2 regions of the Mesorhizobium oxytropidicola genome follow, and region 1 is predicted to be linked to the other one. Evidence: predicted binding sites of a transcription regulator. Region 1 holds the regulator's gene; the other holds the start of a gene.
The links. The regulator LexA, encoded in region 1, represses DNA repair genes until DNA is damaged. The targets are predictions, from matches to a motif close to TGTTCNNNNTGTGTTCNG.
Positions count from the first base shown of each region.

Region 2: the regulator LexA is predicted to act here: its motif matches at 9,122-9,139, upstream of AC0V8S_RS05065 (ImuA family protein).

Region 1 is NZ_CM149692.1:4,353,322-4,364,398, reverse strand. It holds partial or broken gene AC0V8S_RS21725 (AMP-binding protein) at 1-1,398, shown strand, start outside; gene kynA (tryptophan 2,3-dioxygenase) at 1,395-2,231, shown strand; gene kynU (kynureninase) at 2,236-3,483, opposite strand; gene AC0V8S_RS21710 (GntR family transcriptional regulator) at 3,650-4,384, shown strand; gene lexA (transcriptional repressor LexA) at 4,766-5,503, shown strand; partial or broken gene AC0V8S_RS21700 (ComEC/Rec2 family competence protein) at 5,497-7,954, opposite strand; gene gltX (glutamate--tRNA ligase) at 8,057-9,481, shown strand; partial or broken gene gltA (citrate synthase) at 9,665-10,992, shown strand; gene lpxB (lipid-A-disaccharide synthase) at 11,024-11,077, opposite strand, start outside.
Region 2 is NZ_CM149692.1:1,044,078-1,055,154, reverse strand. It holds gene AC0V8S_RS05105 (class I SAM-dependent methyltransferase) at 1-21, shown strand, start outside; tRNA gene AC0V8S_RS05100 (tRNA-Gly) at 122-196, opposite strand; gene AC0V8S_RS05095 (prolyl-tRNA synthetase associated domain-containing protein) at 408-905, shown strand; gene trxA (thioredoxin) at 987-1,994, shown strand; gene AC0V8S_RS05085 (LON peptidase substrate-binding domain-containing protein) at 2,109-2,780, shown strand; gene AC0V8S_RS05080 (Trm112 family protein) at 2,790-3,032, shown strand; gene AC0V8S_RS05075 (error-prone DNA polymerase) at 3,319-6,666, opposite strand; partial or broken gene AC0V8S_RS05070 (DUF6504 family protein) at 6,663-8,137, opposite strand; gene AC0V8S_RS05065 (ImuA family protein) at 8,079-9,098, opposite strand; gene AC0V8S_RS05060 (LysE family translocator) at 9,210-9,842, opposite strand; gene AC0V8S_RS05055 (metallopeptidase family protein) at 9,978-10,400, shown strand; gene AC0V8S_RS05050 (N-acetyltransferase family protein) at 10,497-11,042, opposite strand; gene AC0V8S_RS05045 (VCBS repeat-containing protein) at 11,061-11,077, opposite strand, start outside.

The sequences.
Region 1 (11,077 bases):
CCCACGCGCTGGTCGAGAATTACGGCGTCAAGCCGGGCAACCGGGTGTTGATCCGCTCCGCCAACAACCCTGCAATGGTCGCCTGCTGGCTGGCCGCCACCAAGGTCGGAGCCGTCGTCGTCAACACCATGCCGATGCTGCGCGCCGGCGAACTCACCAAGATCGTCGACAAGGCGGAGATAACCATCGCGCTCTGCGACACCAGGCTGATGGACGAGATGACCGCCTGTGCCAAGGACAGCGCCTTCCTGAAGCAGGTGATCGGCTTCGACGGCACCGCCAACCATGACGCCGAGCTCGACCGCATCGCGCTCGACAAGCCGGTCACATTCACCGCCGTCAACACCGGCCGCGACGACGTCGCCCTGCTCGGCTTCACTTCGGGCACGACAGGCGTGCCGAAGGCGACCATGCATTTCCACCGCGATCTTCTGATCATCGCCGACGCCTACGCCCGCGAGATCCTCCAGGTGACGCCGGACGATATCTTCGTCGGCTCGCCGCCGCTGGCCTTCACCTTCGGCCTTGGCGGGCTCGCCATCTTTCCCCTGCGCTTCGGTGCCGACGGCAACGTTGCTGGAACAGGCGACGCCGCCCAACATGATCCACATCATCGAAACCTACAAAGCGACCATTTCCTTCACCGCGCCGACCGCTTACCGCGCGATGCTGAAAGCCATGGATGAAGGCGCCGACCTGTCGTCACTGCGCGTCGCCGTTTCGGCCGGCGAGACATTGCCTGCTCCGGTCTTCGAAGAATGGACTGAGAAGACCGGCAAGCCGATCCTCGACGGCATCGGCGCCACCGAAATGCTGCACATCTTCATCTCCAACCGCTTTGACGACAGGAAGCCGGCGTCGACCGGCAAGCCGGTCGGCGGCTACGAGGCGCGCATCGTCGACGACGCAATGCGCGAGGTGCCGCGCGGCGAGACCGGACGGCTGGCGGTGCGCGGCCCGACCGGCTGCCGCTACATGGCTGACGACCGGCAGAAGGAGTATGTCCGCGACGGCTGGAACCTCACCGGCGACACGTTCACACAGGACGAGGACGGCTTCTTCCATTTCGCCGCGCGTTCTGACGACATGATCGTCAGCGCCGGCTACAACATTGCCGGCCCCGAGGTCGAGGCAGCGCTGCTGTCGCATCCCGATGTCGCCGAATGCGCTGTCATCGGTGCCGAGGATGGCGAACGCGGCCAGATCGTCGAGGCGCATGTCGTGCTTGTGCAAGGCGTCTCGCCGGACGCGTTGACCATCAAGCGCCTGCAGGACCACGTCAAGGCAACGATCGCGCCTTACAAATATCCGCGCTCGGTCAAATTCATCGCCGCCCTGCCCAAGACCCAGACCGGCAAGATCCAGCGGTTCCGGCTGCGCACGGAGAAAATCAATTGAGCGAGCCCTACGATCCGGCGTCGGAAGGCGCACAGATGTCCTTCAAGGAGCGTATGTCCTACAGCGACTATCTGCACCTGGAAAAAGTGCTGGAGGCACAGACGCCGCAATCGTCGGCGCATGACGAGATGCTGTTCATCATCCAGCACCAGACCTCGGAACTCTGGATGAAGCTCGCTCTGCACGAGATCGGCGCCGCGATCCGCTCCATCCGTGCCGACCGGCTTGAGCCGAGCTTCAAGATGCTGTCACGCGTCGCCCGCATTTTCGAGCAGCTCAACAATGCCTGGGACGTGCTGCGCACGATGACGCCAAGCGAATACACCGAGTTCCGCGACGCGCTCGGCCAGTCCTCCGGCTTCCAGTCCTGGCAATACCGCGCCATCGAATTCATGGCTGGCAACCGCAACCTCGCCATGCTCGGCCCGCACAAGCACCGGCCGGACCTCACCGGAAAGCTGGAGGCGATCCTGGCCGAACCGTCACTCTACGACGAAGCCTTGCTGCTTCTGGCGCGCAATGGATTCGACATCGGCGCTGATGCCAAACGCACGGACTGGCGGGAGACGCGCAGCGAGAATGAAGAAGTCCTGGTCGCCTGGCAGACCGTCTATCGCGATCCGCAGCGCTACTGGATGTTTTACGAACTGGCCGAGAAGCTGGTCGATTTCGAGGACTATTTCCGCCGCTGGCGCTTCAACCATGTCACCACGGTCGAGCGCATCATCGGCCTGAAGCGCGGCACCGGCGGCACATCAGGCGCGTCCTATCTGAAGAAGATGCTCGAGGTCGTGCTGTTCCCGGAACTGTGGACGGTCCGCACACGTCTCTGACGTCTCAAGTTACCGCCGTCTTCACCGCGAAACGCGCTTCCTGCCAGGCGCCAGTTCGCAAAATATCTTCCAGCACCTCGACGGCCTGCCAGACATCCTTGTAGCCGACATAGAGCGGCGTGAAGCCGAAGCGGATGGTCGACGGCGCGCGGAAATCGCCGATCACGCCGCGCTCGATCAAGGCCCGCATCACCTGATAGCCATGCGGGTGGAGGAACGACACCTGACTGCCGCGCGCATTGCCGTCGCGCGGACCTTCGAGTTCGAGGCCGTAGGCGCCGCACCTAGCTTCGACAAGCTGGATGAACAGGTCGGTGAGCGCGATGCTCTTCTTGCGCACCGCCGCCATGTCGACATCGTCCCAGATATCCAGAGCCCCTTTCAGCGCCCGCATCGACAGCACTGGCTGCGTGCCGCACAGGAACCGGCGGATGCCGCTGCCGGCCGCATAGCTTTGTTCAAAAGCGAAGGGCCGCGCATGGCCCCACCAGCCGCTCAGCGGCTGGTGGACATCGTCGTGATGGCGTTTCGCGGCATAGATGAAGGCGGGCGCACCCGGACCGCCATTGAGATATTTGTAGGTGCAGCCGATGGCGAAATCGGCATTGGAGCTGTCGAGTTCGACTGGCAACGCGCCGGCCGTATGACAGAGATCCCAGACGATCAGCGCGCCGACCTGATGGGCTTTGCTCGTCAGCGCAGCCATGTCGCGCAATTGTCCGGATTTGTAGTTGACGTGGTTGACCAGGATGACGGCGACACGCTCGTCGATCAGTTCCTCAATGGTGGGCGCATCAACGCCTTCGAGCCGCAGCACGGTGCCAGGCCGCGTCGAGGCCACGCCTTCGGCCATGTAGAGATCGGTTGGAAAGCTGTCGCCTTCGGCGACGATGATCGAACGGTCGGGCCGCAGGTTGAGTGCGGCATGCAGCACCTTGTAGATGTTGATCGAGGTCGTATCGCAGACCACCGTCTGGCCGGAAGCGGCGCCGATCAGCCGTCCGAGCTGGTCGCCGAGCGCAACCGGCATATCGAACCAGCCGGCGGTGTTCCAGGCACGAATGAGGTCCTGCGCCCACTCCTGCGTCGCCGCCTTCTGCAGCTCGTTGAAGACGGCGGGCGCCGCGGCACCCAGCGAATTGCCGTCGAGGTAGATCACACCTTCCGGCAGAATGAAGCGGTCGCGCATGGCACGCAGCGGATCCGCCGCATCCATGGCTTCGACTGCTGCGAGATCGAGTGTTGCATTCATGATCGATTGTCCTTCGCGCATGGGCGCGCCCAGATGAACACGTCAGGTGAAATCGGCTGGGCAATCATGAGCAGTCTGCCAAACCCTGTCAAACATTATATATAATTTACGCCATGGAAGGCTTTCATATATAATCGTGACGTGACAGCCTAAGGATGGGACAACGATGTTGGACGAAGGACTCTCGAAGACGGAAGCGGCCTACAGGCTGGTGCGTCGCGATATCCTCGCGACCCGTCTGCGGCCCGGCGCGCCGCTCAAGCTCAGCGCGTTGCGCAACAGTTATGGCATTGGCTGGACGCCGTTGCGCGAAGCGCTGTCGCGACTGGAGGCGGAGCGCCTGGTGACTTCCATCAGCAATCGCGGCTTTGCCGTTGCTCCGGTTTCGCGCACCGAATTGGAAGACCTGTCGCGCGCCAGGTGTGTCGTCGAACTGCCACTGCTTCAGGAATCGATCGAGAAAGGTGGCCACGATTGGGAAAACGCGGTCGTCGCCGCCCATTACCGGCTGTCGCGTTGCAAGACCGCTGTCGACGATCCATCCGACGAAGTGGTCGACGAATGGGATGAAAAGCACGAGGCTTTCCACGCGGCACTGCTCAGTGCGGCAGCATCCCCCTGGCTGCTGACCTTTCATTCCACGATCGCGGATCAATTGCGTCGCCATCACCGTTTTCTCGGCTTGGCGCCAACGCTGCGGGCGGCGGCCGGCCTGCAGCATGGTTACGAGGAGGCCGTGGAGGCGTTGCGCCAGGCGGTCGCAATCGAACATCACACCGCGCTCATGGAGGCGGCGCTGGATCGTAATATCGAGCGCGCGAAAACCCTGATGATCGCCCATATCGGCTATACGCTGCATGTCTATGTCCATGCCGGCGACGGCAGCATAAATAAGCGGTAGCGCAACGGGATCACGGACCGAAGCCGGTATGGCAATTTCGTGGCAAAGTTGGCATTTTGGCTTCGTTTCGTTCACGGCAGGCCAAGGATTGGTGAAAGGAGAAAAATCTCTCATCGAGCTTTGTCGGCTACTGATGCCAGACCTCGGAGCAGGATAGGCCACAGGCCATTAACCAAAACAATTTCAAAGCCGGCAAGCGCACCGCGCGGCGGCAGGCAGGCATCGAACACCGCCTGTTGCCGGGCCAAATAATTTCAGACGCCTTAACGAATTCACTAAACTTTAAACAGTTGCAGAACACAACTGGAACAGATAGGGTTTGTTCTGGGTTTGTTTTTCGATTCTGGTTCACACCCTTCGTTCAATGCCTTGGGGGCCGCCATGCTGACACGCAAGCAACATGAACTGCTGATGTTCATTCATGAACGGCTGAAGGAAAGCGGCATTCCGCCTTCCTTCGACGAGATGAAGGAAGCGCTCGATCTCGCCTCCAAGTCAGGGATCCATCGCCTGATCACGGCACTGGAGGAACGCGGCTTCATTCGCCGGCTGCCCAATCGGGCGCGAGCGCTGGAAGTGCTGCGGTTGCCGGATTCGATCGCGCCGGGCCTCAACGCGGCAAAGAAATTCTCGCCAAGCGTCATTCAGGGCAGTCTCGGTCAGGGCGGCCTTGGCCGCCAGATCAAGCCGGCGCCATCACGCTTGCCCGCGGCCGGCAATGATGACGACGCGGTTTCCGCCGTGTCGATTCCGGTGATGGGCCGCATCGCCGCCGGTGTGCCGATCGATGCCATCCAGCATCAGACTCATTCCATCTCGGTGCCGCCGGACATGATCATGGGCGGCGAGCACTATGCGCTGGAGGTCAAGGGCGACTCGATGATCGAGGCCGGCATCTTCGATGGCGACACGGTCATTATCCGCAACGCCGATACGGCGAGCCCGGGCGAGATCGTCGTGGCGCTGGTCGACGACGAGGAAGCGACATTGAAGCGGTTCCGCCGCAAAGGCGCCTCGATCGCGCTTGAAGCCGCCAACCCGGCCTACGAGACGCGTATTTTCGGGCCGGACAGGGTCAAGGTGCAAGGCAAGCTCGTAGGGCTGATCCGGCGCTACTGAGCAGGGACGGCAGCCGGTTTTTCGGCTTTTTGATAGGGCAGCAGCCCCCTCGCCTCGCGTGAATATTTTCGCTGTGCATGCCAGGGCCGATACGGCCCGTCCACCGCGAAGTTGACGGTTGGCGGACCGGTCGCCGATTGGCGGTCGAAGAAGACGGCGGCACTACCTTTGCGGGCAAGTTGCCGTTTGGTGACGACAAGAACCAGCGGATTGTGGCAGGCATCATAGCCGGTTGCATCATTGACGACGATCAAATCGGCGAAACCGCAGGCCTTCCAGGTGTCCTTGCGGTCTTCGACATGTGCGATGATCGCACCGGACGGGTGCCGGGCAAGACAGACGCCATCCGTGCAGTAGAACGGAGCTCCCGGCGGGAGGTTGACGGCATCGGCAATGTCGAATTGCCCATCTGCCTTGCTGAACATCTCCGGCACGACGATGGTTTCGGACACCAGCGCGCGTTTCCAATTGTCGATGGTGAATTCGTTCGGGCGAGCCCGGCTGACCGCGAGTTCGCCGCCGCCGATCGGCAGCGCGACCAGCCGCGCATCTTCCGAGATCAGTACGTCCGGCGTGCGCGTATCCGACACCGTCAACAAGCCGGCAAGCGCGAATGGCACTGCCGCGAGCCGCAACCAGGTCGTCGCCATCGTCGCGATGACCAAGGCGACGGTCACCAGCAGCACCGAGTGCTGCGAAATCAACCCGACCGCATCGATTGGGGAGCGTTCCGAAATCCACGCGGATATGGCGATCATCGCCGTCAGGCCTTTGCCCATTAGGTAGAGGGATGGCGCATCCAATCCAAACGGCATTAGCAATGCACTGGCAACGGCCAGGAACATCACGACTGACACGATCGGCATGACGGCCAGATTGGCGAACAGGCTGAGCGGCGACACACGCTGGAAATGCCAGATGGCGAACAGCGCCGTGGCGCAGCCGGCTATGATGGAGGTAATCGCCAACCCGCCCGTCGCCAGCAGGAATTTTCGCGTCAGGAATCCGGGCAAGGATCGCTTTGGCGGTGGCGGTCTTACCTTTCCCGCGTGGTGGTCCGCCCAGCCGGCATAGGCACCGACCAGCGCGGCCGTTGCGGCGAACGACATCTGGAAACTCGGGCCGACCACTTCGTGCGGCGACACCACGATGACGGCGATCGCCGAGATCGCCAGATTGCGCATCGTCAGCGCCGCGCGATCAAACAGCACGGCAATCAGCATCACCGCCAGCATTATGAAGCTGCGTTCGGCGGCGACGACGACACCCGAAATCACGAGATAGGCGGCGATCGAGAACAGGGCCGCGGCGGCCGCGTATTTCTTCACCGGCCGACGTGCTGAAAAATCCGGAAACAGCGCGAAGGCACCGCGCAGCAGACCCATGATGGTGCCGCCGACCAGCGCCATATGCAGTCCGGAAATCGAGATGATGTGATAGATACCGGTACGCCGCATCGCTTCGTTGATTTCGTCGGGAATGCCCGCGCGGACACCAACGATGAGCGCCGCCGCGATCTCACCTTCAGCACCACCGACAGTGGCCCGGATATGGTCGGCGATGGCTTCACGGGCATTTTCTACCCCGGGAGAAAAGCCGGGCCGACAACGGCATCTCACCATCATCGGCTGCAACAAGCTTCGGATTGCCGAGAAAGAAGCCGCTGCCGCCAATGCCGGCGAAGTAGCTGTCGAAGGAGAAATCGTAGCTGTCCGGTCGCACCGGGCCGGTCGGCGGCAACAGTTTGGCATAGCCGGTGACCAGGGAGCCGGCGGTCATTTCCGCAGGGACATTGCGCGCCGAAAGCCGGACCCTTTCCGGCGCATAGCGCAGTGTCGGCCGGGCGGTCGACGTCACGTCGATGGTCAGCCGGATGCGGCCGGTCTCCATCCGGTCGAGCGAAACGACGCGGCCGGTCACCTGCGTCGAGATTTCCGAACCCAGCATCTGGGTACCCGCCCGCCATGTCTCGGCCTTGGCGGCAAGCAGGCCAAGCGCGCACAACAATGCCGCCGTGAAGCCCAGATGGGTTTTCGGCCAGGAACGCGAAACAAGCGCGCAGATCGCCAACAGCACGACGACCGCGACAGGCTTTGCAAAATCAGGCTCCGCCGCCAGCGAATAATAGCCGATCGCACCAGTGGCCAGACAAACCGGCACCAGCAGGAAGGCGATGCCCCGGTCAAGCTCGAGCTCGGCTGCGGTCGCCACACTGTAGCGCAGGCGGGGCCACGAAACCTGGCCGAGTTGCCGCCGGACACGCACAATCCGGCCCGAGGCAGTGGACGGAAGTGGCGCCGGGATATCCGCCTGCGGCAGCTGGCTGCCGGAGCCTGGCACAAGAGGCGATGGTGGCAGCGAGGCTGGCGGCGGGATCGCAAACAGGGATCGCTCGCTGACGCCAACACTAGCGTCCTCGCCCCGATCCGAGCCCCGGCCTCGTCCAGCCATCGGGTCTGCCCCTTGCACCCCTGACGCCCTATGCTACATGAACGCGCGACGCGCGAAAGTCCGCGCAGCCGCACCCCGCTTCAGATGGTTTCCGAGAGTTTCATGTCCGACAAGGTCGTCACCCGTTTTGCCCCCTCACCCACCGGCTATCTGCATATCGGTGGCGCGCGCACGGCGCTGTTCAACTGGCTCTACGCCAAACACACCGGCGGCACGATGGTGCTGCGCATCGAGGATACCGACCGCGAACGTTTCAACGAGGCGGCTACCCAGGCCATTCTGGACGGGCTGACCTGGCTTGGACTTTCCTGGGACGGCGAGGCCATCTCGCAGTTCGAGCGTGCGCCGCGCCATCGCGAGGTGGCTGAGGAACTCGTGCGTCTGGGCAAGGCCTATTACAGCTACGAGACGCCGGCCGAGCTGGAGGCGATGCGTGAGGCCGCGCGGGCCAAGGGCCTGCCGCCGCGCTACAACGGCCAGTGGCGCGATCGCGATCCGTCCGAGGCGCCTCCCGGCGTCAAAGGTGCCATCCGCATCAAGGCGCCGACCGAGGGCGAGACGGTCGTGCACGACCGCGTCCAGGGTGAGGTACGCTTCCCCAACAAGGATCTCGACGACTTCATCATCTTGCGCTCGGACGGCAACCCGACCTACATGCATGCCGTCGTCGTCGATGACCATGACATGGGCGTCACGCATATCATCCGCGGTGACGACCATCTGACCAACGCAGCCCGCCAGACGGTGATCTACAACGCCATGGGCTGGGACGTGCCGTCGATGTCGCACATCCCGCTGATCCATGGCGCCGACGGTGCCAAGCTGTCGAAGCGCCACGGCGCGCTCGGTGTCGAAGCCTATCGCGCCATGGGCTATTTGCCGGAGGCGCTGCTCAATTACCTGGCGCGTCTGGGCTGGAGCCACGGCGACGACGAGATCATGTCGATCAAGGACATGATCTCCTGGTTCGATATCGGCGACGTCAACAAGGGCGCGGCCCGCTTCGACTTCGCCAAGCTGGAAGCGATCAACGGCGCGCATATGCGCCGCATGGCCGACCCCGAGCTGTTCGATATCTTCATCGCCACCTTGCCCTATCTCGAGGGTGGTCCTGCGATGGCCACGCGCCTCGACGACAAGAACAAGGCACAGCTGCTGGCAGCCCTTCCAGGCCTGAAGGAGCGCGCCAAGACGCTGGTCGAGCTCGTCGATGGCGCGGCCTTCCTGTTTGCCACGCGGCCGCTGCCGGTCGACGACAAGGCAGCACTCCTGCTCAATGACGATGCCCGCAAAATCCTGCGTGGCGCTCACGAAGCTTTGAACTCGGTTTCAGGCGACTGGACGGCTGCCGCGGCGGAAGCCGCGATCCGCGAGGTTGCGTTGGCCGGTGGCCACAAACTTGGCGCCGTGGCCCAGCCCCTGCGGGCCGCGTTGACCGGCAAAAGCACCTCGCCAGGCGTGTTCGACGTGCTTGCCGTGCTTGGGCGCGAGGAAAGCCTGGCGCGCATAGCGGATCAAATCGATTAGGAGCAAACTGGCCCAAGAAGATTGGCATTGAAAGGCGCGTTTCGCAGTGCAACATTAGGTCTTGGCCCAATCTGGCACGCACCTCCTAAAATGCGGTGGCGAATACGCGCATTGCGGTGATTTCGACGTGTCGCTCTGCAGAATTTGCCTTTGCCGGCATGAGGAAACAACAAGGAGTTTGCAATGACCGAAGCTGCGAAAAAACTGGATGTGGGCGGCGCGAACCAAGAGGCTACCGCAACGCTTCAATTCGCCGGCAAGACTCATGAATTCAAGGTGCGAAGCGGCTCCGTCGGACCCGACGTCATCGACATCGCTTCGCTCTACAGCACGACCGGCGCCTTCACCTACGACCCGGCTTCACCTCGACGGCAAGCTGCGAGTCCGAGATCACCTTCATCGACGGCGACGCCGGTATTCTCCTGCATCGCGGCTATCCGATCGACCAGTTGGCCGAACACGGCGACTTCCTCGAAGTCTGCTACCTCCTGCTCTACGGCGAACTGCCGACCAAAGCGCAGAAAGACGATTTCGATTACCGCGTGACGCGCCACACCATGGTGCACGAGCAGATGTCGCGCTTCTTCACCGGCTTCCGCCGCGACGCGCACCCGATGGCGGTGATGTGCGGCGTGGTCGGCGCGCTGTCGGCCTTCTATCACGACTCCACCGACATCTCCGACCCGTACCAGCGCATGGTCGCTTCCATGCGGCTGATCGCCAAGATGCCGACGATCGCGGCCATGGCCTACAAGTACCATATCGGCCAGCCCTTCATTTACCCGAAGAACGATCTCGGCTTCGCGGCAAACTTCCTGCATATGTGCTTTGCCGTGCCGTGCGAGGAGTACAAGATCAACCCGGTGCTGGCGCGCGCCATGGAGCGCATCTTCATCCTGCACGCCGATCATGAGCAGAACGCCTCGACCTCGACGGTTCGCCTCGCTGGCTCGTCGGGGGCCAACCCGTTCGCCTGCATCGCCGCCGGCATCGCTTGCCTGTGGGGGCCGGCGCATGGCGGCGCCAATGAAGCGGCGCTCAACATGCTGGGCGAGATCGGCCATGTCGATCATATCCCGGAATTCATCGCCCGCGCCAAGGACAAGAACGACCCGTTCCGGCTGATGGGCTTTGGCCACCGCGTCTACAAGAACTACGATCCGCGTGCGAAAATCATGCAGAAGACGGCGCACGAGGTTCTGGGCGAACTCGGCATCAAGGACGATCCGCTGCTCGACATCGCCATGGAACTGGAAAAGATCGCGCTGACCGATCCTTACTTCATCGAGAAGAAGCTCTACCCGAATGTCGACTTCTACTCCGGCATCACGCTGAAGGCGCTGGGCTTCCCCACCACTATGTTCACCGTGTTGTTCGCGGTCGCCCGCACCGTCGGCTGGATCGCACAGTGGAAGGAGATGATCGAGGATCCGCGCCAGAAGATCGGCCGCCCGCGCCAGCTCTACACCGGCGCGCCGGAGCGCGACTACGTGCCGATCGCCAAGCGCTGACCGAAGCTTCTTGAATCGAAAAAGGCGCCTCTCAGGGCGCCTTTTTTACATGACGAAGCACAACGCTCGCCGCGATCTCGCCCGA
Region 2 (11,077 bases), 3.3 Mb from region 1:
GGCATCCGGATCAAACGCTGAGCGATGGTGTCAGGCGGCTGGGGGCGATCAGATTGCGGCCGCCAAAGCAAAACGGCCGCCTAAGGCGACCGTTTTCGATGCTTGATTTCCGAGAGGAAATTGGAGCGGGTGAAGCGATTCGAACGCTCGACCCCAACCTTGGCAAGGTTGTGCTCTACCCCTGAGCTACACCCGCTCACACGGCGTCTTGGCCGCAAGCCGGGCCTATATGGCTGAAGAGCGCGGCGATTGCAACAGGGAAATCGCAGGCTTTTTTCAACACGCCAAACGATGCCGGCAAACCGCCCGCGCCGCAAGGATTTCGCCACGCCGTTGTGCGACGGCCTTGTGTCGGCCACCGCATTGGCCGTAAACGGCAAGGCGGAAAACGACGAAGAAGCAGACCGATGCCGAAGACCGAAGCCGAACTTTTTGCCTTTCTCGCCGAACTCGGCATCACCGTTTCGACGAAACGCCACCCGCCGCTCTATACGGTTGCGGATTCGCAGGCGCTGCGCGGCGAAATTGCCGGCGGGCACACGAAAAACCTGTTCCTGAAGGACAAGAAGGACAATTTCTTCCTGGTCACCGTCGGCGAAGACGCGGTCGTCGATCTCAAGCAGATCCACCAGCTGATCGGCGCCGCCAGCCGTGTTTCCTTCGGCAAGCCGGAGATGCTGATGGAGCTTCTGGGCGTCTCGCCGGGCGCCGTCACCGTCTTCGGCGTCATCAACGACACGGCGAAAAGGGTCAAGCTGGTGCTCGACGAGGATCTGATGGCGCATGCCGTCATCAACGGCCATCCGCTGACCAATGAGGCGACGACATCGATCGCCGCTAGCGATCTCATCAGATTCGTCGAGGCAACCGGGCACGATGCTGCTATCTTGAAAGTCTCGGCATGATCGCCACATGCATGGCGAAACCGACTTCCAATGACATGGCGCCGACCCGCGGGCCGGCGGCGCGACCGAAAGGGTGACGAGATGAGCGACAACAAGCCGTTTGGCGGGTCATTCGGCAGCAGTGGCGGCCAATATGCCACCACCGTTCAGTATGGCGGAACCGCCCCCGCGCCAGCAAAGGTCTCGCTTGGCGATGCGCCTGCCGCGCCTCCCGCCGGCGATGTCATCAAGGACACCACGACCGCGGCCTTCGCCGCCGACGTCATCCAGGAATCGCGCCGCCAGCCGGTGCTGGTGGATTTCTGGGCGCCATGGTGCGGGCCTTGCAAGCAGCTGACGCCGCAGCTGGAAAAGGCGGTCCGGGCCGCCGGCGGCAAGGTCAAGCTGGTCAAGATGAACATCGACGATCATCCTTCGATCGCCGGCCAACTCGGCATCCAGTCCATTCCCGCGGTCATCGCCTTCAAGGACGGCCAGCCGGTCGATGGCTTCATGGGCGCCATCCCCGAGAGCCAGATCGCCGAATTCATCACCAAGGTCGGCGGCAAGGGCAATGGCGCCCCGGCCGTGGCCGAGGCGCTGGCGGCGGCGACCGAAGCCCGCGACGCCGGCGACATGCAGACCGCCGCCGACATTTTTGACGCCATCCTGGCGCAGGCGCCGGAGACGATCGAGGCGATCGCCGGACTGGGCGAGCTGCTGTTCGAGGCCGGCGACACGCAAGGCGCCGAGGCGTTGCTGGCTACGGCGCCCGAGGCCAAGAAGGACGCGCCGGCGCTGGCCGCCTTGCGCGCCAAGATGGCACTCGCCGCGCAGGCGGCGGAACTGGGCAATCCGGCCGAGTTCGAGCGCCGCCTGGCGGAAAACCCCAAGGACCACCAGGCGCGTTTCGACCTGGCCATGATCCAGAATGCCAGGGGCGAGCGCACGGCCGCCGCCGACAATCTGCTGGCCATCATCAAGGCCGACCGCGCCTGGAACGAGGATGGCGCCAGGACGCAATTGCTGCAGTTTTTCGAGGCCTGGGGCATGACCGACGAGGCGACACTGGCGGCGCGGCGCAAATTGTCGGCGCTGCTGTTTTCCTGAGCCGGCGGCTGTTTCGTCGCATGGGCTTGGCGGCGGCGGCGGCCGCGCCAGATTAGGAAGCTGACTTCGGCCAGGCCGATGATCTCGGCGGAAGAAGTCGATCGGAGGAATGTGGTGCAAGCGGGAAACGCGCATTACCGGCTGGCCAAGGATCTGCCGTCGACGATCCCGATCTTTCCGCTCGAGGGCGCGCTGCTGTTGCCGGGTGGCCGCATGCCGCTCAACATCTTCGAGCCGCGCTATCTGCAGATGGTGGACGAGGCGGTCGCCGGTTCGCGGCTGATCGGCATCATCCAGCCCAGTCTCGACGGCGCGCTGCGCGAGGATGGCGAACCTCAGCTCTGCAATGTCGGCTGCGCCGGTCGCATCATTGCCTTTTCCGAAACCGGCGACGGCCGCTACCTCATCTCGCTGCAGGGCGTGTTCCGCTTCCGCATCGCCCATGAGCTGACGGTCAAGACGCCGTTTCGCCAGGCCAAGCCGTCGCCCTTCCTCGCCGATCTCGATGACGATCCGGCAGCGAACGAGATCGACCGGCCGGCACTGCTGAAGGCATTTCGCGCCTATCTGCAGGCCAACGATCTCGAGGCCGACTGGGAAAGCGTCAGCCGCGCCGAAAATGCCATGCTGGTCAATGCGCTGTCGATGATGGCGCCCTACGGGCCGGCCGAGAAACAGGCGCTGCTCGAAGCCGCCGACTTGAAGACGCGGGCCGAAACGCTGATCGCCATCACCGAAATGGCGCTGGCGCGCGAGAATGAGGATTTTGGTTCGAGTCTACAATAAGAGGGTGCGATGGCGGCGGATGGGCGTGACGCAAAGAACTTCAATGTCGATCCCAAGCTGCTGGAGCTGCTGGCCTGCCCGTTGACCAAGGGGCCGCTGGCCTGGGATCCGGAACGCGGTGAGTTGGTCTCGCGGGTCGCCAAGTTGGCTTATCCGGTGCGCGACGGCATTCCGATCATGCTGCCTTCGGAGGCGCGGACGCTCTCGGCGGAGGATGTACTGGCGCCGCCAAGACTGAGTGGGCCGGCCTGAACTGCATAGCCATCCATCGTTTGTTCTCCCAAGGAAGAGCCGCGAAGCAGTTGGGCGTTGAAGTTTGAGAGGCTGGCGGGACAGCGCCCCCTCTGCCCTACCGGGCATCTCCCCCACGAGGGGGGAGATCGGCAGCTTCGCCGTCCAGCCCGCCTTTCAACGTTGGAGATTGGCGAAAGCCGGGATGTCAGCCAATCTCCCCCCTTGTGGGGGAGATGTCCGGCAGGACAGAGGGGGGCGCGAAGGATCACAGCGTTTCTTCAGATGACGAAGGTAGGGGCCGCGCCTACTGAAAATTGCGCCCCTTGGGCATGACCTGTTCCGCCTCTTCCGACAGCGTTGCGAGATCCTGGCCGGCTGGCGCGTTGCGTGGTCGGGCATCTCGATCCGGAGGCTCCGCCCTGGTGGCCGGGGGTTCGGCGCCCGGCGCTCCAGCCCCGCTGACCTTTTCCAGGAGCACGGTCAGCCAGGGTGTCAGATCCTCGATCTTCTCCGCGACGATATGGATCACATCCGATTCCGACTGCAATTTCCCGGTCACCTTGACGAACCGCGCGCCCATGACGATGGGGCGGAAGCGGGTAAAGGTCCGTTCCCAGAAGATAACATTGGCGACGGCCTTGTCGTCTTCCAGCGTGAGAAAGATCGCGTTGCCCTTGCCGGGGCGCTGCCGCACCAGCACGAGGCCGGCGACGGAAACGCGCCTGCCGTCGCGCACCGATGGCAGGTTGGCATTGGGCGTGACGCCGGCGCGGTCGAGCCGCTCGCGCAGGAAGGCCACGGGGTGCGCCTTCAGCGACAGGCCGAGCGAGCGGTAGTCGTGGATGACATGCTCGCCGAGCGGCATTGTCGGCAGCTTCGTCTCGGGCTCCAGCTCGCGCAGGCGCAGCGCCGGCTGGTCGAACAGCGGCAGCTTTTCGGCGGCACTCTTGGCGCCCAGCGCGCGCACTTCCCAAAGCGCGGCACGGCGGTCGAGGCCGATCGAGCGAAAGGCATCGGCCTGCGCCAGCCGCTCGATCTCGTCGACATCGAGACCGGAGCGCAGCCAGACGTCACGGACGGTCGAGTAGCCTGAACCCCGCCGCTTTACGAAATCCTCCATCCGTTCCTTGGACAGACCCTTGATCTGCCGGAAGCCGAGCCGCAGCGCATGGTTTGTCTCGATGACACCGCGCATATCGGCATGGCGGGGCAGGATGCGGGCCGGATCGAAAGGCGCTTTTTCCAAAGTGCAGTCCCAGACGGAGTAATTGACGTCGACGTCGCGGATGTCGACGCCATGGTCGCGCGCGTCGCGCACCAGTTGCGCCGGCTGGTAAAAACCCATCGGCTGCGAATTCAGGATCGCGGCGCAGAACACGTCGGGATAGAAGGTCTTGAACCAGCACGAGGCATAGACGAGCAAGGCGAAGGAGGCGGCGTGGCTTTCGGGAAAGCCGTATTCGCCAAAACCCTCGATCTGCTTGAAGCAGCGCTCGGCGAAATCCCTGGTGTAGCCCTTGCCGACCATGCCGTTGATCATACGGTCGCGGTAATTGCCGATGGTGCCGGTGCGCTTGAAGGTGGCCATGGCGCGGCGCAATTCGTCGGCCTCGCCCGGCTTGAAGCCGCCGGCGACGATGGCGATCTTCATCGCCTGCTCCTGGAACAGCGGCACGCCCAGCGTCTTGCTGAGGATCGCCTCAAGCTCCGGTTTTTGATATTCGGGTTTCTCCTTGCCTTGCCGGCGGCGCAGATAGGGATGCACCATGTCGCCCTGGATCGGGCCAGGCCGGACGATCGCCACTTCGATGACAAGGTCGTAGAAATCCTTTGGTTTGAGCCTTGGCAGCATCGACATCTGGGCGCGCGATTCGATCTGGAAGACACCGAGCGTGTCGGCGCGGCCGATCATGTCGTAGACGCGCCTGTCTTCCGGCGGCAAGGTGGCGAGCACATAGGGTTGGCCATACGGATCCCGGGCTTTTGGATAATGGTCCATAAGCAGAGTGAAGGCGCGCTGGAGGCAGGTCAGCATGCCGAGCGCCAGCACATCGACCTTGAGGATCTTCACCGCGTCGAGATCGTCCTTGTCCCATTCGACCATCTTGCGCGCGTCCATCGCCGTCTTGACGATGGGCACGATCTCGTCGAGCCGGTCCCTGGTGATGACGAAGCCGCCGACATGCTGGGAGAGGTGACGGGGAAAGCCCATGATCTCGTTGGCCCGTTCCATCACATGCCGCGATGTCGGGTCGCTGCGGTCGAGGCCGCCGGCGCGGGCTTCCTTCTCGCCGAGTTCCGAGGTCGACCAGCCCCAGATCGAGCCGGACAGGGACGCCCGGACATCCTCCGACAGGCCCATCGCCTTGGACACTTCGCGCAACGCCGAGCGGCCGCGATAGCTGATGACGGCGGCGGCAAGCGCCGTGCGTTTGGAACTGTATTTCGTATAGATGTACTGCATCACCTCTTCGCGCCGCTCATGCTCGAAGTCGACGTCGATGTCAGGCGGCTCGTTCCTCTCCTCGGAAATGAAGCGCTCGAACAGCGTGTCGATCTTGTCCGGTCCCACCTCGGTGATGCCGATGCAGAAACAGATGATCGAATTGGCGGCCGACCCTCGGCCCTGGCAGAGGATGTTCTGGCCGCGGGCGAATTTGATGATGTCGTAGACAGTCAGGAAGTAGCGCGCGTAATTCAGCCGCTCGATCAGGGCGAGCTCTTCCTGGATGCGTTTTATGACGCTGGCCGGGACACCGCCCGGGAAGCGCCTCACCGCACCTTCCCGCGCCAGCCTCTCCAGCTCGGCCTGCGGCCCGAGGCCCGATTCCGTCGGCTCGTCGGGGTAATTGTACTGAAGGTCGCTGAGCGAGAAGGTCAGCTCTTCCGCAAATCGCAAGGTCTCGGCCAGAGCCTGCGGATGCCTGCGGAACAGGCGGGCCATTTCCAGCGGCGGTTTTAGATGGCGTTCGGCATTGGCGGTGAGTTCCAGCCCGACCTCGGCAACGGGTGTGTTGAGGCGGATCGCGGTCAGCACGTCCTGCAGCGGCCGCCGTTCGGCCGTGTGGTAGAGCACATCGTTGGTCGCCATCAGCGGGATGCCGGTGCTCTGGGCAAACGCCGCCGCCTGCTCGATCCGGAAGCGGTCATTGCCCGCATAACAGGGCGAGACGCCAAGCCGCAGGGCCCTGCCGAAGCGGTCCTTGAGCTGGCGGAGCAAAGCGAGACTGTCTTCAGCGCCAGCCGCCAGATCGGGCAGCACCGCCAGCGACATCAGGTCTCCCCATTCGAGCAGATCGCTGCGCTGGAGAAGGGTGGCGCCCTTTTCGTTTTCGTCGCGCAGATTGGCTTGGGTGAGCATGCGGCACAGATGCCCCCAGCCGGCGCGGTTCCTGGGATAGGCGAGAATATCCGGCGTGCCGTCGCCAAAAACCAGCCGGCAGCCGGGGTGATAGGCGAGTTTTTCGACCTTGGCCTGCTGCCAGGCGCGCACCACGCCGGCCACCGTGTTGCGGTCGGCAAGGCCGATCGCCGAGAAACCCAAGAGCTTGGCCGCGACCACCAGCTCCTCCGGCTTGGAGGCACCGCGCAGGAAGGAGAAATTCGACTGGATGCCGAACTCGGCATAGGGGATGACGGTCAGCGCGTTCATGCGAAGACCCCGTGCATGAACCAGCGCGGCGCGGCTTGCGAGCCGCCGTAAAGCCCTTGCCGGTAGAGCCAGTAGCGGCGGCCGTCGGCATCCTCGATGCGGAAATAGTCGCGCGTCGATGCCGCCGCGTCGCCTGGCACTTCCTGCCACCATTCGGCGGCGATGCGTTCCGGCCCCTCGGCACGGGTGACCCGGTAGAGCGCGCGCCGCCAGCGGAAATTGAGCGGCGGCCCCTCCGGCATTTCGGTGGCCGGCACCTCGATCGGCTCGGGCGCACGGAACAGCCGGATCGGGCGTTCCGGCGGAAAGATGGTTGTGGGCGCCTGCACCCTGTCCGGTCTCTTCGGCGGCGTGGTCCGGCGCGGCGCTTCGCTGAAGGGGACGATGGCGACGGCACGTTCCGGCAGATGGCTTTCCACCGTGACCGGCTGCAGCACGGCGCCTTCGCCGAGCCGGGCGCGGATGCGGTCGGCGAACAGCGCGATGTCGGCGCCGTCATCGGTCACCTCGCCGGTCAGATCGGCCTGCGCCATGTCGAAAGCGGCGGCGGCCAGCACCGAAAGCCGCACCAGATCAAAGCCATAGCCGGCATCGATGTCCTGCTCGAGCGCCGCCAGCCTTTCATGGAACAGCTTTTGGATCAGCCTGGGATCGCGCATCGGCCGCGAGGTGCCGAGCGCGATGCGGCTGACAGCGCCATCGACACGGAAAAGCAGCAGCGCCAGCGTCCGGGCGCCCTCGCCGCGGCGCTCGAGATCGCCCTTCAAGGTCGTCGCCAGCAGGCCGACCAGCCGCTCGATGTCCTCGGTGAGCGTGACGGGTTCGGCGAGATGCCGTTCGACCGAAAGCGGCGCGACGGGAAGGCGCGGCGACACCGCCTCGTCGAGACGGCCAAGCGCCTGGTCGAGACGCAACAGCAAAGTGGCGCCGAAGCGGCGGGCAAGCGGCGCGCGCGGTGCCGCCATGACGGCGCCCGCCGTGCGCAGGCCGACACTTTCCAGGCTGGCGCGGGTCGCCGGGTCGATGCGCAGTGCGGCGAGCGGCAAGGGTGCCAGCAGGGCTTCCTCGTCGCCGCCGTCGACGATGCGGTCGCCGCAAAAGCGGGCCGCCGCCCAGGCCGCGCCCGGCGTCGGGGCAAGGCCGGTGCGGACATCGAAACCCTGATGGAAGAAGCGCGACAGGATGTCGTCCAGCATGGCGCGTTCGCCGCCGAACAGATGGGTGCAGCCGGTGACGTCGAGGAACAGGCCGTCCGCCCGTCCAGCGCCACCAGCGGGGTGTAGCGGTCGCACCAGTCGGCAAGGCCTTCGAGCAGGCGCCGGTCTGCGTCCGGATCGGCCTCGACGATGTCGATACAGGGATGCATGGCGCGCGCATCGGCAATGCCCATGTCGCGTTTCAGGTGCAGCGCCTCAGCCCGCTCGTCGAGGGCTGAGATGCGCTGGGCGTTGCCCTGGCGGTGGCTGATCACCAGTGGCGGGTGATCCGACGGCCGGGAACGCCACGACCGCCCCAGACGCTGCCGCAGGATTCTTTCGGCCGCCAGATAGGGAAACCACAGGGACAGGATTCTTTGCCCGGTGTCTTTCCTCGCCCCTTCTTTCGTCGAATACGCGTTCATCGGGGTTCCACTCCAGTGTGAATTGTCCAGGCAGGGCCGTGCGGCTCTTGCCGATGCTGATGGTGAAGGCGGGGCGGCCGATCGAACCGGCGAGCGGCCCGGCGACCGTGGCGCGCGGCACCGCCGGCGCCGACGCGACGATGAGGCGGACGGGCGCCGCCGTCGGTTCGGGTTCGGCCGCCTGCCGCAGCAGGAATACGGGGCGGCCCGCACTTTGCGCCCTCGCATGCAGCCGGCGCGTCGCGGTCAGGTCCAGCCGTTGCGGGTTGCCGCGGATTTCCAGGATGACGGCGGCGAGCGCCGTCATCCGCGCTGCTTCCTCGGCGATCCACAACGCATCGACGAGTTTTGGCGCCTCGGAAAACAGCAATTGTTCTGGTTCAATGCCGAAGGAGGCCTGCAGCCCCCTGGCATAGGGAAAGCCCGCCTCGCGAAAGATTTCCGTGGTGCCGATCCACAAAACCGGCAGCCCTTGCGCCCGTTTGAGGATCAGGCTGGTGAGTGACAGGGCAAAACCGGCGACGGCTCCGGCATCGCGGGTTTCCAGGCCATGGATTTCGCTGAGCGCCGCTTTCGGCAGGCCACCGCTCAGGGCGGCATCGAGCCCTTCGATGCCGATCGGCAGGAAGGCATCCGGCAAGGCCGCGGCAAGACCGCGCCGCACGATCGTGAGATCGGCATCGCCGCCGCCGTCGGCATCAAGCGGCGCGCCAGCCGGCGCCTGCAGGCGCTCGGGCAGCGTTCCCTCGATCTTCGCGATCTGGCGGCGCAGGGCAAAAACAGTCTCCCGCGCCACGGCGGTCATCGCCATGACGGTCAGTGTCCACTCACAATTGTTCCTGTTATGTTCCTATAGATTCCAGAGGGAGCTGGAAGAGTCAAGCAGAGTCATAAGGAATTTATTCCTGCGAACGCGTGCTCTTCAGCGCTGGCCGCCTAGAGCCAGCCGTGCGGCGAGCCCCGCGAATACCGTTCCGAGCAGGATTTGCGGCGCCCGCTGGAACCGTGTGCGCCTCGACAAGGCGGCTCCGATCCGGCTGGCGGTCAGGATGACCAGGCCGTTGACCACCAGCCCGATCAGGTTGAGCACGGTCGCCAGCAGCAGGATCTGGCCGGCGACGGAACCGGTCTCGAGGCGTACGAATTGCGGGAACAGCGCCAGCACGAACAGCGCCATCTTCGGGTTGAGCAGATTGGTCAGCAGGCCTTGCCGGAAAATCCGGCTTCGCGAATAGCGCGGCAGGCCGGCGACCGGGGCAAATGCCGTTCCGTCGGAACGGAACGCCTTCCAGGCGAGCCAGGCGAGGTAGGCCGCGCCGGCATAGCGCACGATGTCGTAGGCGATGGGCGCTGCCAGGAACAGTTGCGACAGGCCGAAGGCGGCGGCCAGCGCGTGGCAATAGGTGCCGGCGGCGATGCCGGCATAGGTCGCAAGGCCCGAGGCGTGCCCCTGGCTGGCGCTGCGGGAGGCGATCAGCAGCATGTCCGGCCCCGGCGTCGCGGTCAAGGCGAGGCAGGCAATGGCGAAAAGTCCGATGGTGGAAAGGTCCGGCATGAGAACTCCCTGAGAGATGGCCGGAACCGACCCCTACGCGATTCCTCGGCGACGGCAAAGGTGCCGCGGCAGGAATTGCCGCTTCATTTGCCTCGACCGGTGCGAAAGCCTATATGCCGGGTCAAAGGACAAAGCATGGCCCGCATCTACAAGACCCGCACCTGGCATGGCGAACTTGCGCCCTCGATGGAGGAGCTGGAGTTCCTGGCGCTGGAGGCCTACGCCCATTTGCCGGAGGATTTTCGCAAGCTGACCGGCGAGATCGTCATCCAGATCGCCGAATTCCCGACCGACGAGATCATGGACGATCTGTCGCTGGAGACGCCGTTCGACCTGCTCGGCCTGTTCGAGGGACGCGGCATCGCCGAGCGCTGGAACCCGCAGACCGGCGAAGGCCCGAACCGCATCACGCTCTACCGCCGCGCCATGCTCGACTACTGGGCCGAGAACGAGGAGACGCTGGGCGACATCGTCACCCATGTGCTGATCCACGAGATCGGCCACCATTTCGGCCTGTCGGACGAGGATATGGAGCGGATCGAGGAAGCGGCCGAATAGCCCTCTTCGGGTGAGGTTTGGCCAATCGCCAACGTTTGCGATTGGCCGCTGAACAGACGACCAGCCTGCGTATCCGGCACCAGCTGCAACCGGCAGTCACACCCCGACCGCATCACCCCCAGGCGGTGCACACGCCATCAAATCATAGACGCCCTTGTCCTCGACCACGGCGAAGCCAAGCTCGACATAGAGCCGCCTTGCCGGGTTGTTCTTCTCGACATGGATCGACGCTGATTTGCCGGCTAACCATGCCTCTTCGATCAGGTCGCGCAGCAGTGCGGAACCGTAGCCCTTGCGGCGATGGCTGGGCAGGAGCGCGATGTCGATGATGCGGTGCTGGCTTGGCCAGCGCTCGACATAGAGCCGGCCGATGTCCTGCCCGGCCCGCGCCACCACCAGCCAGTCAGCCTCGGGATAGTGTTTTCTGTAGTGGGCATGCTGCGCCTGGAACTGCATGTCGAGGAAGGCGGCCTTCTGCGCCTCGCTCCACGCGGTCACGGCGAGTTCTTCCAGGCGCGTCGAGGCGTAGAGCCGCGACAGGAACGGCAGATCCGCCTCGGTCGACGGACGGAAGCCGAGCCCGGCCTTCAGCGACCGGGACCAGGCTGGAAGCCGATGTGCCTGCTTTGCTTCTTCTGCCACGCTGCCAGAATTCAATCGTCAGACCGGCGGCGTCA